3 regions of the Fodinicurvata sp. EGI_FJ10296 genome follow, and region 3 is predicted to be linked to each of the others. Evidence: riboswitches for the same ligand, from Rfam matches in the RefSeq annotation. Region 3 holds a riboswitch; each other region holds the start of a gene.
What was found. A riboswitch is a leader RNA that binds a small molecule or an ion and turns the genes downstream of it on or off. The one in region 3 is predicted to bind cobalamin.
Positions count from the first base shown of each region.

Region 1: linked by a shared signal. The riboswitch ahead of ABZ728_RS15970 (hypothetical protein) and the one ahead of ABZ728_RS08360 (copper chaperone PCu(A)C) in region 3 are both predicted to bind cobalamin.
Region 2: linked by a shared signal. The riboswitch ahead of cobU (bifunctional adenosylcobinamide kinase/adenosylcobinamide-phosphate guanylyltransferase) and the one ahead of ABZ728_RS08360 (copper chaperone PCu(A)C) in region 3 are both predicted to bind cobalamin.

Region 1 covers NZ_JBFCVL010000007.1:24,415-30,056, forward strand. The annotation lists gene ABZ728_RS15960 (hypothetical protein) at 1-531, opposite strand, end outside; gene ABZ728_RS15965 (hypothetical protein) at 1,171-1,593, shown strand; cobalamin riboswitch at 1,685-1,900, shown strand; gene ABZ728_RS15970 (hypothetical protein) at 1,935-3,485, shown strand; gene ABZ728_RS15975 (precorrin-8X methylmutase) at 3,495-4,142, shown strand; gene ABZ728_RS15980 (precorrin-2 C(20)-methyltransferase) at 4,139-4,972, shown strand; gene cobJ (precorrin-3B C(17)-methyltransferase) at 4,969-5,642, shown strand, end outside.
Region 2 covers NZ_JBFCVL010000006.1:3,185-8,826, reverse strand. The annotation lists gene ABZ728_RS13830 (NAD(P)/FAD-dependent oxidoreductase) at 1-503, shown strand, start outside; cobalamin riboswitch at 593-792, shown strand; gene cobU (bifunctional adenosylcobinamide kinase/adenosylcobinamide-phosphate guanylyltransferase) at 933-1,505, shown strand; gene cobW (cobalamin biosynthesis protein CobW) at 1,520-2,566, shown strand; gene cobN (cobaltochelatase subunit CobN) at 2,576-5,642, shown strand, end outside.
Region 3 covers NZ_JBFCVL010000003.1:465,366-471,007, reverse strand. The annotation lists gene hmgA (homogentisate 1,2-dioxygenase) at 1-526, shown strand, start outside; gene ABZ728_RS08365 (fumarylacetoacetate hydrolase family protein) at 585-1,601, shown strand; cobalamin riboswitch at 1,708-1,929, shown strand; gene ABZ728_RS08360 (copper chaperone PCu(A)C) at 2,049-2,543, shown strand; gene ABZ728_RS08355 (Lrp/AsnC family transcriptional regulator) at 2,598-3,068, opposite strand; gene hppD (4-hydroxyphenylpyruvate dioxygenase) at 3,209-4,321, shown strand; gene ABZ728_RS08345 (peptidoglycan-binding domain-containing protein) at 4,425-5,642, opposite strand, start outside.

The sequences.
Region 1 (5,642 bases), on a different contig from region 3:
TGCTAACAGTGCAATGAGATCATCGGAATAGTAAAAACTTTCTCCCCCTCGCGACTCAGGGTCGAAATCCCAGACCAAATCCGTAAGGCGACCCCGATGGCGGGCGAGCATCTTTCCATTCTTGCGCACCTCTTTGCGAATGCGCTTCGCCGCTTCGGCGATTTGCCGTTGCGGAGGCGATGACACATCGCCCTTATAACCTGAATACCGGTCAGCTAACGCCTTTGCGGCGAGAATACGACGATCCAGCCCGTCGATGACACCCGGAATGGCGTCATGGGTGAGGTAGACCAACACGTCCCTATCGTTGGCCTGCCCCGCTGTTTCCAGCATCTCGCGAATCGACATGATCGCCAGCTTCAGCCGATGATCGACGCTGATAACCTGTTTGCGATACTGATCCAACGCGGCTTCGAAATTCTGCGCAGACTGCCGATATCGACCGAGAATCGCGACTGCGTCGTCGGTGGATGGCACTACCGCCAAGGGGCGTGTAGCCTCCTCCTTTATCGCCGTCGGCACAAAGCCCATCGGATTGACCTTCCTGATGCCCATTCAAATGACGACAAATCACCCTCGCTCCCCAAATATATATCTCATCAACGGAATACTTTCATCCCTGTTGCCTGGCCGATATTGCCCGGCCCACGCCTGAGCGGCGGCAGGAGCAGATCGCTGCTCAGGCCGATGCCGACCTGCAAAAATTGCAGGACCCAATGCTGGCCGACCTGAACGACGAATGAGGCAGGGGTGACCTCCGCAATGCACAGCTTCTCGGGCTTAGTCTGAGTCTGACTACGTGTTCCACAATTTATTGGCGAATAATACCCCGGCTTGGTAGCATTTTTGGCGGAACCGCAGCATGCGGTTCCGGGGTTTGAAAGCCCCTACTCCATAGGTTGGCGCCGCCTGTCTGGCGCCCTGAACCCTGGCCGTGGAACGGTTGACAGGCAATGGGGATCGTGTACCCACACTGATCTTGCTTGTGCTTTGTCATGTCTCCGGTCGGGGGGCCGTCTGCGTATGTCCAGGCGCCCCGGTAACGGGCGCTAAAGGCAGGCGGAGCCGCCTTGGAGTCGGCCTTTCAACCCCCCGACCATTATTGCTGCCTGCCGTCCCCTCGCCCCATGGCGTCGGAACGGCGGGCAGTCATCGAGAACGGGGGCACGAATGCCAGCACCACACCTGACGACGACACCGGCCGATTTCCTTCTTGCGCCCGAGAGCCCATGGCGCGGCACGCCGGTCGAACGCGAAATCCGCCGCGCCGTCGCCTATAACATGATCCGCTGTCGCCAGAAGCGTGGCTGGTCGATGCGCAAGATCTCCATCTGGCTGAATTCAACGCCGGAGCGCGTCGCCGCCCTCGAACTGGGGCACGAGACCGCGTCCGCCGCCGAATTGTTCTGTCTGGCCGGATTGTTCGATGTGACGCTGGAACGCATGGTCATGCCGACCGCCAGCCCGCCAGCCCCATCGGCCGAATTTCTCGCCGCCCCCAACCCGGTCCCCGACCCGGAGCATGAGGAACTGATCTTCGACGACCCCACCCTGCCCGATCTTCGGCAGCTTCTCGAAAGCAGGGGGCGATAGCCAAAGCGGGCGTCGTTCAATTCCGACTGAATCACCTCAAGCCAGCCCTGCACCACCGGGCTTTCCCTTGCAAATGACGGCCGTCCCTGCAAGGATCGGGCATCAGGATGGTGCCTGGCCCGAGCGACCGACGGGCCGGGAGAATAGGGAATGCGGTGCGGAGCATGATGGCTCCAATGCCGCGGCTGCCCCCGCAACTGTGGTCGGGAAGCCTCACCCCGCGGAACCACTGGCCATTGGCCGGGAAGGTCGGGGGAAAGGCGATGATCCGAGAGCCAGGAGACCTGCCATCCACCCCCATTTTGTCCGACCGTCGGGTGTGGCGGTGGAAGGATGTGACAATGATGGCGTCTCCGGCGTTTCGTTCCGGTGTCAATTCCGATCAGGCTTTTCGCGGCGCTCCGGCCTCGCGACGGGGATGGTGTCCGTCTGCTCATCGGCCGATGGAGTCGGCCGATGGCTGGCTGACCCGCGTGCGTCCGACCGCCGGTATCCTCAGCGCCGATCAGGCATTTTGGCTGGCCGATCAGGCCGCAAACGCCGGCAGTGGCGCGATGGATCTGACGCGCCGCGCCAATTTGCAAATCCGCGGTCTGGATCCGGCGGCCGCCGCTGATTTCGCCGACAGTCTGGTCGCCATGGGTCTGGCCGCGTCGTCACCGGCGGCCGAAGCCCGGCGCGTCGTTCTGGCCGCCGCACCCAGCGATCGCGACCCTGCGGCCGAAGCGGCGGTCCGCGCCCTCGCCACCGCGCTGGATGACGGGCTGCGCGCCCTGCCCGACACCCCGGCCCCCGACTTCAAGACACTGCCGGAGAAAGCCCTGATCGTCGTCAATGGCGGTGGCCGATTCGCCTTTTGCGAGCATTCCGCCGATCTGCGTCTGGACCCCGCCGGCACCGGCTGTCAGCGGCAATGGCGCTTGTCGGTCAACGGAACCCGCTCGACCGCGACGCCGGTCGCCATGCTTCCAGCCGATGACCACATCGCAGCCCGGGCGGCGCTGGACGTTCTGAGCCGCGCCCTGACCGCCATGCCCGCCGATAGCGGACGGGCCGGACTGCGCGCCGCCCTCGCGGCGCTGGCCGACGACATGCCCGCTTCCGCACTACCCCCCGGCTCAACCTTACCGTGTTCACAAATTGGTATCGATTGCAGGAAAAATGATCTCCACACCCTGATCGTCCCGGGCGGAGCGCGGCCACGAAGTGACGCGCTGCAGACCCGGGACCTCGCGCAGCAACTCTCGGGCTTGACACACGAACCGGGTACATCCGGATCGGGGTCCCCGATCGGTGTCGGGGACGATCAGGGTGGGGGCGTGGATGCGCGAAAGGTCCGTGAATCTCGTAGCGGCTCAACCGGAGGCCCAACCATCGTTCCAACCATCGGCCCCTTGGCCGACATCGGCCTGGGCGTCGGCTTTGCCTTCGGTGCGTTGGACAGCGACATGCTGCGCGCGCTCGCCACCCTGGCGCGAGACTGCGGCGACGGCACGCTGGCCCTTCTGGCCAATCGAACGGTCGTGCTGCCCGGAGCGCCAGCGGCGTTTGAGCATCACCGGGCCTTGCGGGCATTGGCCGACGCTGGCGCCATCACGGCCCCGGACGACCCACGCCTTGGCCTGTACGCCTGTCGGGGCCGCAATGGCTGCCCCAAAGGCACGACCGATACCCGCGCCGATGCCCTGGCGCTGGCCGGGCCGCTGTCCGGCTATCTGAGCGCTGGAGGCCGGGTCCATGTTTCCGGCTGCGACAAGGCCTGCGCCAGACCGGCAGCAACCGCCGGCATCACGCTGACCGCCGCCGACGGCGCCTATCACGTCTCCGGACCCGACGCCCACCGTCTTGAACACCGAACCCTGCCCAGCAAAACCAACATCAACGGGGCCTGACGCCAACCCATGCAACCGACCCTGACCTTCGATTACGAGAAGGACGGCGCGGCGATCTATCGGCAATCCTTTGCCACGATCCGCGCCGAAGCCGATCTTTCCGCCCTGCCCGACGACATCAAGCCGGTCGCCGTGCGCATCATTCATGGCTGCGGCATGGTGGAGGTCGCCCGGCACATCCGCCACTCTGCCCGGCTTGGCGCGGCGGCCCGCGCGGCGCTGCGCGGTGGTGCGCCGATCCTGTGCGACAGCCAGATGGTCGCCCACGGCGTCACCCATTCCCGCCTTCCGGCAAGGAACGACGTGATCTGCACCCTGCATGATCCGGGCGTGCCGGAACTGGCGCAGCAACTGGGCACGACCCGGACAGCGGCGGCGATGGATCTGTGGGGCGAGCGTCTGGGCGGCGCGGTCGTGGCGATCGGCAACGCGCCGACGGCGCTGTTCCGGCTGATGGAGATGATCGCCGCCGGCGCGCCAAAGCCCGCCGCGATCCTGGGACTGCCCGTCGGCTTCGTCGGCGCGGCGGAGAGCAAGGACGCCCTGATCGCGCATCATCGCGACCTCGGCGTGGAATATCTGACAGTAACCGGTCGGCAGGGCGGCAGCGCCATGACGGCCTCGGCCCTTAATGCCCTGGCGAGTGACGCTGAATGACCCCGACCCTGACTGCCCCTTCCCTTTCCAATCCCTCGCTGTCCGGCACCGGCACGGTGGGGCGCCCGATCTCCAGCCGCCATCTGCCGATCGCAGCGCCCGGCGAGACGGGGATTCTGTACGGCGTCGGCACCGGGCCGGGCGATCCGGAACTGCTGACGGTCAAGGCCGTCCGCGCGATCACGGCCAGCCCGGTGGTCGCCTGGTTCTGCAAAAAGGGCAAGCCGGGCAATGCCTATGCCACGGCGGCCGATCACATCACGGGCGACCACCAGACCCTGCCGATGGTCTATCCGGTGACGAACGAGCGTCCGCATGGTGAGCAGGAATACGTCGACGCGATCGAAACCTTTTTCGACCAGTGCGCCGCCGATATCGAGGCTCATTTACAGGCCGGACGGTCGGTGACGGTGCTGAACGAAGGCGATGCGTTCTTCTACGGCTCGTTCATGCATGTCTATCTGCGCCTGAAGGACCGGTTTCGCACCAGCATCGTGCCGGGCGTCACTTCGGTCACGGCGGCGTCGAGCCTGCTGTCCCGGCCGCTGACCATGCGCGACGACATTCTGAGCATCATTCCCGGCACGCTGCCGGCCGAACACCTGACCCGCGCGGTGGAACAGGCCGACGCGCTGGCGATCATGAAGGTGGGCAAGAACCTGCCGAAAATCGTCGATGTCCTGCGCAAACTCGGCCGTCTGGACCGGGCCTGGTATGTCGAGCGCGCCAGCATGGAGACGGAAACCGCCATGCCGCTGGCCGACGCGCCGGTCGACCGCGCGCCCTATTTCTCGATGGTGCTGATCCATGGCCGTGGGGACCGGCGATGACAGACGACGCTGAACAACCTGGGGCCGGACAAACCGGGTCCGTCGCCATAATCGGGCTGGGACCGGGGCGCGATGACTGGATGACGCCGGAAACCCGCGCGATCCTCGACCGGGCGACCGATCTGGTCGGCTATATCCCCTATCTGGATCGGGCCGGGCAGCGCGAGGGGCAACGCCGCCACGCCTCGGACAATCGCGTGGAACTCGACCGGGCGCGGTTCGCGCTCGACCTCGCCCTTGACGGCGGCGCGGTGGCGGTGGTTTCCGGCGGCGATCCCGGCATCTTCGCCATGGCCGCCGCGATTTTCGAAGCCATCGAGGGCGACACCACCGGCCGCTGGTCCGAGGTGCCGGTCAGCGTCCATCCGGGCATCACTGCCGCCCAGGCGCTTGCGGCCCGCGCGGGCGCGCCGCTGGGCAACGATTTCTGCGTCATGTCGCTGTCGGACAATCTGAAGCCCTGGGACCTGATCACCCGGCGCCTGCGGCTGGCGGCGGAGGGGGATTTCGCGCTCGCCCTCTATAACCCGATCTCGAAGGCACGGCCCTGGCAATTGGGCGCGGCGCTGGACTGCCTGCGCGCGGTCAAGGCCGGAACCACGCCGGTCATTCTGGGCCGCGACGTCGGCCGCGACGGCGAAACCATCCGCATCACCGACCTCGCCCATGC
Region 2 (5,642 bases), on a different contig from region 3:
ATCTGGCCAGCCCGATCCTGTCGGCCGAACCCGTCGACGGCGGCCGGGTCCGCGTGACGACACCGCATCGGCAGTGGACGGCCGATTTCATCATCGCCGGTACCGGATTCGCGATCGATCTCGACCGGCGACCGGAACTGTCGGCGCAGTCCGGCAACATCAAGCTTTGGCGCGATGTCTATGTCGAGCGCGGCGAGGAGCAGTCCGATCTGGCCGGCTATCCCTATCTGGGACCGGCGTTCGAGTTCCTGGAAAAGGACGCGGGCCGGACACCGGAACTGCGCGACATTCACTGCTTCAACTATGCCTCGACCCTGACCCACGGCAAGGTCAGCGGCGATATCCCCGCCGTAAGCGACGGCGCCGCCCGTCTGGCTCGGGGCATTGCCGCGCATTTTTATCGGGATGACATCGACTGGCATTACGAGCAGTTGCAAGCCTTCGACCGTCCCGAGGTATTCGGCGACGAATGGACCGATGCCGAAGCCGTCACACCAGCATAGCGATGGCACGGCCGCGCGCTTCAGGGGCGCATTAGGGGTTTGACGCGACGCAATTTGCGCATAGGGTAGCGGCCGAACGTGCTGCCGGTTCCGTGGGTCATGAGTTCGGCCCCCGGATGAAAAGGGAACATGGAACGGTCGACCCAATCCGGGGATCGCGTCCATGGCTGCCCCCGCAACTGTCAGCGATCGCCGCGGCCATGCAGGTCCACTGGCATTCTTGCCGGGAAGGACGGCCAAGGGCTATCGATCGCGAGCCAGGAGACCTGCCGCAGCCACGACAGACGAGACCGGCCGGGCGGGGTGTATCGGCGGGGTCATCGGAACGGCATTCGCCTGTCGGCCATTCGTGGTGCCGACATCCGGCGCCATGCGTTCCGGCGCCCTCAGCACGCCCGTCCGGATTAATTGCGATCGAGGCGGCGCGGCATGAACCCGAATCCGGACCCCAATATTGACGGCAAGCCATGGCGGCAAACGACGGCGCTGATCCTCGGCGGTGCGCGGTCGGGCAAAAGCCGCCATGGTGAACGCCTGTGCCTCGATCTGGCCGCCGCCGGATCGGTGCCGCCGGTCTATATCGCCACCGCCCAGGCGTTCGACGACGAGATGCGCGCCCGCATCGACGACCATCGCTCCCGGCGCGGCCCGGAATGGGCGACGATCGATGCCCCACTCGACCTTCCCGCCGCCGTGGCCGCCCAGTCGAACGCGGTCGTTCTGGTCGATTGCCTGACGCTGTGGCTGACCAATGTCATTCTGGCGGACCGGCCGGTCGACACGGCGCGCGCGGATCTGCTGTCCACTTTGGCAACGGCGGCGGAAAACGGCACAAGCGTCATCCTCGTCGCCAACGAGGTCGGTCTCGGTCTCGTGCCGGAAACGCCTCTGGGCCGCCGGTTTCGCGACGAGGCCGGCATTCTCAATCAGGCCGTTGCGTCGGTGGCCGACACGGTCACCTTTATCGCCGCCGGTCTTCCCCTTTCCCTGAAATCAGCCTGACGGAACCAACTGCCATGAAAATATCGACCACGGTCATCACCGGATTCCTGGGTGCCGGCAAGACGACGCTGATCCGGGATCTGCTGACATCGGTCAACGGCCGGCGCATCGCGCTGATCATCAACGAGTTCGGCGATCTGCCGATCGACGGCGAGATCCTGAAAGGCTGCGGTCTGGAGGACTGCAAGGACGACGACATCGTCGAACTGGCCAATGGCTGCATCTGCTGCACGGTCGGCGAGGATTTCGTCCCGACCATGACCAAGATCCTCAACCGCGAGGATCGCCCGGATCACATCATCATCGAGACCTCGGGCCTGGCGCTGCCGCAGCCGCTGGTGCGGGCTTTCCGCTGGCCGGAGATCCGCAACCGGGCGCAGTTGGACGGCGTGATCGCGGTGCTCGACGGGCTGGCGCTGTCGACGGGCGGTGTCGTGTCGAATACCTCGGCGGTCGATGCCCAGCGCACCGCCGATCCGATGCTCGATCACGAGACGGCGCTGGAAGATCTGCTCGCCCATCAGATCGAAGCCGCCGATCTGCTGGTCCTGACCAAGACCGACATGCTGGACGAGGCCGGCCTCAAAGCCGCCCGCGAACGCGCTGGCAGCGGCCACGGCGCCGGCAAGACGGTGCTGGAAAGCGGCCGGCATGTGCTGACCGCCGACGCGCTGCTGGGTCTCGGCCTCGATCCCGACCGCATCATGAACGGTCATGAAGACGACCATCATGATGACGACCACCACGAAGACGACCACGAGCACGTCGATTTCCTGTCTCATGTCATCGACCTGCCCGCCGTCGCCGACCCAGACACGCTGGCGCGCGCAGTCAAGGCCGCGATGGAAAGCTGCGATGTCTATCGGGTCAAGGGCATCGCCGCCGTCGAAGACAAGGATATGCGGTTGATCATCCAGGGCGTGGGCAGCCGGGTCCAGAGCCACTACGACCGCGACTGGCGCGACGACGAATCCCGCACCACCCGCCTCGTTTTCATCGGCAATGCCGTCGGCGGCGCCGATGGCCTGCGTTCCGCCCTCCACCGCGCCATCGACGGATAACCCTCTGCCATGCATCTTCTGAACGCGGCGGCCGGCGCTGTTTCCGATGGATCCGACCCGGTCGATCTGGGCCAGGATCCCGGCGACATCGTCGTCATCACCTCGGCCGATACCGAGATCACCTGCATCGCGCGCGCCTGCGCCGAACTGGCCGAGGGCGCGGCGGACGCCGCCCCATCGGTGCGGCTGGCGAATTACATGGCGCTCGGCCACAACATGTCGGTCGACATGTATCTCGACCGCGTGATCGCTGAATCGCGCTATGTGATCGTGCGGCTGCTGGGCGGGGTGCCGTATTGGCGCTATGGGATCGAGCAGTTGAACGCCGTCTGCCGTGATGCCGGCATTCCGCTGGCCGTGGTGCCGGGCACGGTGTCCGAGGACCCCGAGCTTGATGCCCTGTGCACCGTGCCAAAGGACGACGCCCGGCGGATCTGGGACTATTTCCGCGAAGGCGGCATCGACAACGCCCGGCGCATGTTGTCCTTTGCCCAGGCGCGGTTGAGCGGCAGTGATGACTGGCAGGACGCCGCCCCTCTGGCGCCGGCCGGTCCGCACCCGATCGCCGACTCCGTAACCGCCGATCTGCCAGACGACGCGCCGCGCGTGGCGCTGACATTCTATCGGGCGCTGGTTCAGGCCGGCACGACCGAGCCGATCGACGCGCTTGCCGCCTCGCTGGCCGAACGCGGATTGCGGCCCATGGCCTTTTTCGTGTCCAGCCTGAAGGACCCGAAGTCGAAGAAGGTGCTGCAAGCCGCCTTCGACGCCAACCCGCCCGATGTGGTGATCAACGCCACAAGTTTCGCGGGCGGCGATGCCGGGGCCGACTGGACACCGGGCATTCTGGACGACGGCAAGCGCCCGGTCATCCAGGTCGCGCTGGCGGCGGCGGGTGAAGCCGACTGGCGCGAAAACGACCGGGGGCTGTCGCCCAAGGATCTCGCCATGTGGGTGGCCCTGCCCGAGGTTGACGGCCGCATCGTCGGCCCGGCGGTGGCGTTCAAGGACCGCAGCACCCAGGACCCGCTGACTCAGACCATGCTGACCCGCTTTCAGGTCGTTCCCGACCGGATCGACCGCGCCGCCGATATGGCTCTGGCCTGGACGCGCCTCGGCCGCACACCCCGGCATGACCGCACGCTGGCGATCGTCATGGCCAATTATCCGGGCCGTCCGGGCCGGGTGGCCAACGCCGTCGGCCTCGACACGCCGGAAAGCACCCTGGCGGTGCTGTCGGCGCTGAAGTCGGCCGGTTACGAGGCCGAAACGCCCTGGCCCGACGGCGGCGCCATGATGGCCGATCTGGAAACCGGCGCGGCCGGATTGACGGACGGTGAGGCGTTCCTGCCGGTGGCGATCCATACCGCGCTGTTGGCCGCCCTGCCCGACGGCATGAAGGCGGCGGTCGAGGACCGCTGGGGCCTGCCGGAATCCGATCCGAACTTCGATGCCGAGCGCGGCGGATTCCCGATCAACGCCCGGCGCTGCGGCCAGGTCTGGGTCGGACTTCAACCCAAACGCAACCATCAGGTCGACGTATCGGAAGACTATCACAGCCCCGATCTGGTGCCGCCGCACGCCTATATCGCGTTCTATCTGTGGCTGCGCCACCGCGCTGCCGTTCAGGCCATCGTTCAGATGGGCAAGCACGGCACGCTGGAATGGCTGCCCGGCAAGGCGCTGGCGATGTCCGACACCTGCTGGCCGGACGCGCTGGGCGGGCCGATGCCGACGCTTTATCCGTTCATCGTCAACGACCCGGGCGAAGGCACGCAGGCCAAGCGCCGTCTGGGCGCGGTGATCCTGGACCATCTGACGCCGCCGCTGACCCGCGCCGACAACTATGGCCCGGTTCGCGATCTGGAACGGCTGGTCGACGAGTATTACGACGCCGCCGGGCTCGACCAGCGCCGACTGGAGATCCTGCGCCGCGATATCCTCGATGTCGTCCGGGCCAACGGGCTGGATCACGAATGCGGCATCACGCCGTCGGACGATGACGACACCATGCTGGGCAAGATCGACGCCCATCTGTGCGATCTGAAGGAACTGCAGATCCGCGACGGACTGCATACGCTAGGCCTGCCCCCGACGGGTGAGGCGCGGACCTCGCTGATCCTGGCGCTCGCCCGCATGCCGGGCCGCGATGGCCGGGAGTCGCTAACCGGCGCACTGGCCGCCGATCTGGCCCTGACCTGGCCGACCGAGGATGACGACACCGCGCCCTTCGATCCGCTGACCGCCGAGCCCTCGGCGCCCTGGACCGGCCCGCAACCGGCCATTCTGGCCGACGCGGCACCGGACGCGCCGTGGCGCCTGGCCGCCGATACCATCGAACGGCTGGAGACCGTGGCGGCGGGGCTGATCGACGGCACCCACCCCCTGCCCGCCGACTGGCCGCGCACGGCGGCCGCACTCGACGCGGTTTCCACCACTCTGATCCCGGCGCTGGATGGCGGCGCGGCGGACGAGATTGGCCATCTGCTGGCCGCGCTCGACGGTGGTTTCGTGCCGCCGGGCCGGTCGGGCGCGCCGACGCGCGGCCGGGCCGATGTGCTGCCGACCGGGCGCAATTTCTTCTCCGTCGACACCCGCACCATTCCCACCCCGACCGCCTGGACGCTGGGTTGGGCCTCGGCCGACGCGCTGGTCACCCGCTATCGTCAGGACCATGGCGGCTGGCCAAAGGGCATGGTGATCACGGTCTGGGGCACGGCGTCGATGCGCACCGGCGGCGACGATCTTGCCCAGGCCATGGCGTTGATCGGCGTGCAGCCGGTCTGGGACACGGCGTCCCGGCGGCTGACCGGGTTCGAGATCATACCCGCCAGCGTGCTCGACCGGCCGCGCGTGGACGTGACGCTGCGCATCTCCGGCTTTTTCCGCGACGCCTTCCCCTATCAGATCGACCTGTTCGACAGCGCGGTGCGGGCCGTGGCCGCGCTGGACGAGCCGGATAAAACCAATCCGATCGCGGCCGCCGTCCGGCGCGACCGGGCGGCGTTGGCCGACGATGGCGCCGAGGCGGCAGAGGCCGACAAGCGCGCCGGTTTCCGTGTCTTCGGCGCGGCGC
Region 3 (5,642 bases):
GTTGGATGTCGTGGCCTGGCACGGCAACTATGCGCCATATAAATACGATCTGCGGACGTTCTCGCCGGTCGGCGCGATCCTGTTCGACCACCCCGATCCGTCGATCTTCACCGTGCTGACCGCCCCGACCGAGGAAGCGGGTACGGCGAATGTCGATTTCGTCATCTTCCCGCCCCGCTGGGCCGTGGCCGAGAACACCTTTCGGCCGCCATGGTTCCACCGGAACATCATGTCCGAGTTCATGGGGCTGGTTTACGGCCGCTATGATGCCAAGGAAGAGGGCTTCGTGCCGGGCGGCATGAGCCTGCACAACATGATGCTGCCGCACGGACCCGACGCCCAGGCCTTCGAGAAAGCATCGACAGCCGATCTCGCACCGGTCAAGCTGGACAACACGCTCGCCTTCATGTTCGAGACGCGGTTTCCCCAGCAGGTGACGCGGTTCGCGGCGACGACTGAAATGCTGCAGGACGACTATCCCGATTGCTGGACGGGATTGGAGCGACGGTTCGACGGGACACCGTGACGATGGCCCGCCGGCCGGTACCCGATGGCAAATACGCCCTCAACAGGAGAGACGAGCGATGAAATTGGCCACACTGAAGGACGGTACCCGCGACGGGCGCCTTGTCGTCGTCTCCCGCGACATAACCCGGTACACCGAGGTGGCGCATATCGCACCGACCCTGCAGGCCGCGCTTGATGACTGGGCGTCGGTGTCGGTCCGGTTGGACGAAGTGGCCGCGACGCTGGCCGCCGGGACCGCACCGGCCCATCGCTTCCATGAACGTGAGGCCCATTCGCCCCTGCCGCGCGCCTATCAGTGGGCGGATGCGTCGGCTTACGTCAACCACGTCGAACTGGTGCGCAAGGCCCGGAATGCCGAGATGCCCGACAGCTTCTGGACCGATCCGTTGATGTATCAGGGCGGATCGGACAGCTTCCTCGCGCCGCGCGCGCCGATTGTCATGCCCGAGGATGAAAGTCTGGGCATCGATATGGAGGGGGAAGTTGCCGTCATTGTGGATGACGTCGCCATGGGCGCGAGCGAGGACGACGCCCGCAACGCGATCCGGCTGATCATGCTGGTCAACGACGTGTCGCTGAGGGCCCTCGTTCCCGGCGAGCTGGCCAAGGGTTTCGGCTTTTTCCAGTCCAAGCCGTCGTCGGCGTTCTCGCCGGTCGCCGTGACGCCCGATGAACTGGGCGATGCCTGGGACGGCGGCAAGGTCCATCTGCCGCTGCTCGTCAGCTATAACGGCGCCGCGTTCGGCCGGGCGAATGCCGGCGTCGACATGACCTTTGATTTTCCGCGCCTGATTGCCCATGCCGCGCGGACTCGCCCGCTGTCCGCCGGTACGATCATCGGCTCCGGGACGGTGTCGAACAAGGAAGGCGATGGGCCGGGCCGCCCGGTGGCTGACGGCGGGGCGGGGTATTCCTGCATCGCGGAAATCCGCATGATCGAGACCATCCGCGACGGCGCGCCAAAGACGCCGTTCATGCGCTTTGGCGACACCGTCCGCATCGAAATGAAGGACGACAACGGACGGTCGATCTTCGGGGCGATCGAACAGACGGTGGAGCCGTATCGCGAATAGCAAACAACAGGTGACCGATCGGGCCGGCTCGTAGCGGCTGATCGACGTTTTCGCCGCCGGGCCGCCGGGCACCGCCGATCGTGTGGACACGGATTCAACGGTCGTGATAGCGTCCGACCCGGATGGTCCGCGTCGACGGCAAACGCCGTAGGCGGGGCTAAGAGGGAACCCGGTTTGAAGCCGGGGCTGCCCCCGCAACTGTAAGCGGATAGACGGTATTCGCAGTCGGGTCATTCGACTCGACATGCCACTGGGCAATGCCCGGGAAGGCGGAATAATTGTCTCGGACCCGCGAGCCAGGAGACCTGCCATCCAATACCATGGCCGACAGGCTGGGACGGGGTGTGCCCGGAGGACCGTATGATGACTCCCTCTTCGCGTACTCCAGCAATGCTGTCGGCCGATTCAATCGTGAGGACCATTCCCTCGCATTCGTGGGAGACGATAATGAAGAAGACTTTCCTGGCCGCATCGCTGGCGGCATTCATGGCGGCTGGCGTGGCCATTGCCCATCACGGCGAAACGCCAGTTGAAGTCGGGGCGATGGCGGTCAGCCATTCCTGGACCCAGGAAACCTCGGCAACTGCCCATTCCATGTCCGTGTTCACCACCATCGACAATCATGGCGAGGAATCCGACCGCCTGATTTCGGCCGGCACCGACTTCGCGGATGCAGGTGTATTCCGGGCGCCGGTCCTGAGTGAGGACGGGGCGCTTCAGGTCGTCGATGTCCCCGCCGTGGAGATCGCCCCCGGCCAGACCCTGACGCTGGAGCCCGGCGGCGTCCACATCGTGCTGCCCGATGTCCAGCAGGCATTCCTTGAAGGCGATCACTTCCACATGGATCTGGAATTCGAGAAGGCCGGAAGCGTGAGGGTCGCGGTGGACGTCGATCACGGTCATGATGATGACGACGCCCGCGATCACGACCGCGCGTCCTGATCTAAAGCGACCGGTCGGAAAGGGACGGCGCGCGACCGAGGTATGACCCTGGCGCTATAGTGGCAGGGCGTCGTCTTCCTTCAGCGAGTCCAGCACGATCGAGGTCTTGACGTGCTGGACCGACTCGTGCGGCAGCAGAATGTCGTTCACGAATTCGGAAAGGCCCTTGAGGTCGGTCGTCACGACCTTGAGAAAGTAATCCATTTCGCCGGTCAGGGCGTGCGCTTCCAGAACCTGTGGCAATCCCCGCACCAGGTCCGCGAACCGGCGGGCGTTGTCGCGGTTGTGGGTCGCCAGCGTCACCGAGATGATATTGACGATGCCATAGCCGAGCTTCGCCCGGTCGAGCCGGGCGTGATAGCCGAGGATGAAGCCGTCGGCCTCCAGCCGCGAGCGCCGGCGCGAGCATTGCGACGGCGACAGATTGATCCGGTCCGACAACTCGTTATTGGTCAGGCGCCCATCGGCCTGCAGGCAGGCGAGCAATCGACGGTCGAAGTCATCGAGGGGCCTGGAGTCCGTCATCTTTGCCACCTTTTCTGCATGATCCGTGCACAGGATCGGCTATTCGCGGCCCCGTATGCAAACACATTGCGGCAGTGATGCGCAATAATGGCTCCCAATGCGCTAGAGCGCGCTCCCTCTACCTTCAGGAGATATGAGCCATGGGACCGTTTCCCCACGACGCCCCGCCGGCAAAGATCGACGATGAGAACCCCGCCGGCACCGACGGATTCGAATTCGTTGAATTCGCCCATCCCGATCCGGCGGCATTGGAAGCGCTGTTCGAGCGTATGGGCTATGTGCCCGTCGCCCGGCACAAGTCGAAGGCGGTCACAGTCTGGCGACAGGGTGATGTCAATTACATCGTCAACGCCGAACCCGGAAGCTTTGCGCACCGTTTCGTCGAAACGCACGGCCCGTGCGCCCCGTCAATGGCATGGCGCGTGGTCGACGCCGATCACGCCTTCCAGCATGCTGTATCCAAGGGTGCCGTTCCCTATGAAGGCGACGACAAGACGCTCGACGTGCCGGCGGTTGAGGGCATCGGCGGGTCGTTGCTGTATTTCGTCACGCGTCCCGAAGACGGCCAATCGCCGTATGAAGCGGAATTTGAATGGCTGGGCGAGCCCGACCCGCGCCCCGAAGGCGTCGGATTCTATTATCTCGACCATCTGACCCATAATGTTTTCCGTGGCAATATGGACAAATGGTGGGCATTCTATCGGGAGTTGTTCAATTTCCGCCAGATCCATTTCTTCGACATCGAAGGCAAGATGACCGGGCTGGTCAGCCGCGCGATCACGTCGCCCTGTGGCAAAATCCGCATTCCTTTGAACGAATCCCGCGACGACAAAAGCCAGATCGAGGAATATCTGAGGAAATACAATGGCGAAGGTATCCAGCATATCGCGGTTGGTACCGACAACATCTATGACGCGACCGACAAGCTTGCCGACAACGGGCTGAAATTCATGCCCGGCCCGCCGGAGACCTACTACGAGAAGTCACATGGCCGCGTCACCGGACATGACGAGCCGATCGACAGGATGAAAAAGCACGGCATTCTGATCGATGGTGAAGGCGTCATCGACGGCGGTATGACCAAGATCCTGCTGCAGATCTTTTCCAGAACCGTCATCGGCCCGATCTTCTTCGAGTTCATTCAGCGCAAGGGCGATGAAGGGTTCGGTGAAGGCAATTTCCGGGCCCTGTTCGAATCCATCGAGGAAGATCAGATTCGGCGCGGCGTATTCAAGGACGAGTCTGCTGCCTGACCCGGGTGCCTGACCCCGGTGCCTGACCCCGGTGCCTGACCCCGGTGCCTGACACGGGCCGGCCGGGAGCCGCAATGGTTCCCGGCCGGCGTCCTTTGCAGGGTTATTCGCGACCCTCGACCGTGACGCTGTGCAGGGTCCATTCGCCGCCGGCATTGATCAGCGAGAAGCCGTCGAACCCGCCGGAAAAGGCATTGTCCCTGGCGCGCAGAATGACGTTGCCATTTGCGGCGACCGTCATTGTGCCGTCGGGCTGGCGTTCCCAATCCAGCGTTACCGTCTGGTCGTTGGACAGTGATAGAGATGCACTGTCCAGGGCGACCTGATCGCCGCTCGTGATGCGCAGCAGCGTCAGCGGCTCGGCATTGTCCTCAAGATAGGCCAGCCGATAGCCCTGGCCGAGCTGGCTGCCGCGATACGGGCCGATATTGATCTGTCCGCCATTGAAGTCGCGTCCGGAAATTTCCGTTGTAATCCGGAAACTGTCGGGTATGGAGACAGCGGTTTGAGCGGCGGCCACACCGCCCTGAGACGGCAGGCGGATGCCGAGTTCGCGTTCAAGAACCGATCCCAGCAACTCAAGCCCGGCGCCTTCCAGTGTATCTGCGCGGGGCTGTGCCATACGGCTGGTCAATCCGCCGTTGCGCACGGAAAACTGACCGGTCGAGATCCGCCATCCGGGGTTCGAGGTATAATCGCCGTCATCGAAATCGTCGGACAGCAGGGTCACGAAATCGCCCGGACCGCTATCGCCGTTATCGTCCTCGGCGCTATCATCCTCATCATCATCATCATCATCGGGGGCTTCGCCCTGCAGTCGGGCGAGCAGTTCGGCCGAAACGCGGCCGGTGGGGTCCATACCGGCATCCGACTGGTAGGTTCTGATCGCCGTCCGGGTGGTCGGGCCAAGCACGCCATCGGCCGGGCCGGCATCGTATCCGCGGTCGTTCAGGGCCTGCTGAACGGTGGCGACATCCCTGGTCGTCAGATCGTCGCTGTCATCGCGATTGTCGTCTGCGCGCAGATCCTCAAGCAGTTCAGACGTGGCGCGGCCCGTCACAAGGTATCCCCGATCGCGTTCATAGTCCCGGATCGCGTCGCGCGTGGCCTGGTTCATTTCTCCCGAAACGGCGGGAATACGGTAATCGCGCTGGCGCAATTCCGATTGGATGGCGGCGATCATATCCGCCTCGTCGTCGTCGGTGCTGGTATCGTCCTCGGGTTCCTCTTCGGGCTCCTCGACGCTGCCGAACCGCTCCTCGACGCTTTCACTGATATGGTTCAGCAGCGATTGCGAGGGCTCGCCGGTAACCAGCAGTCC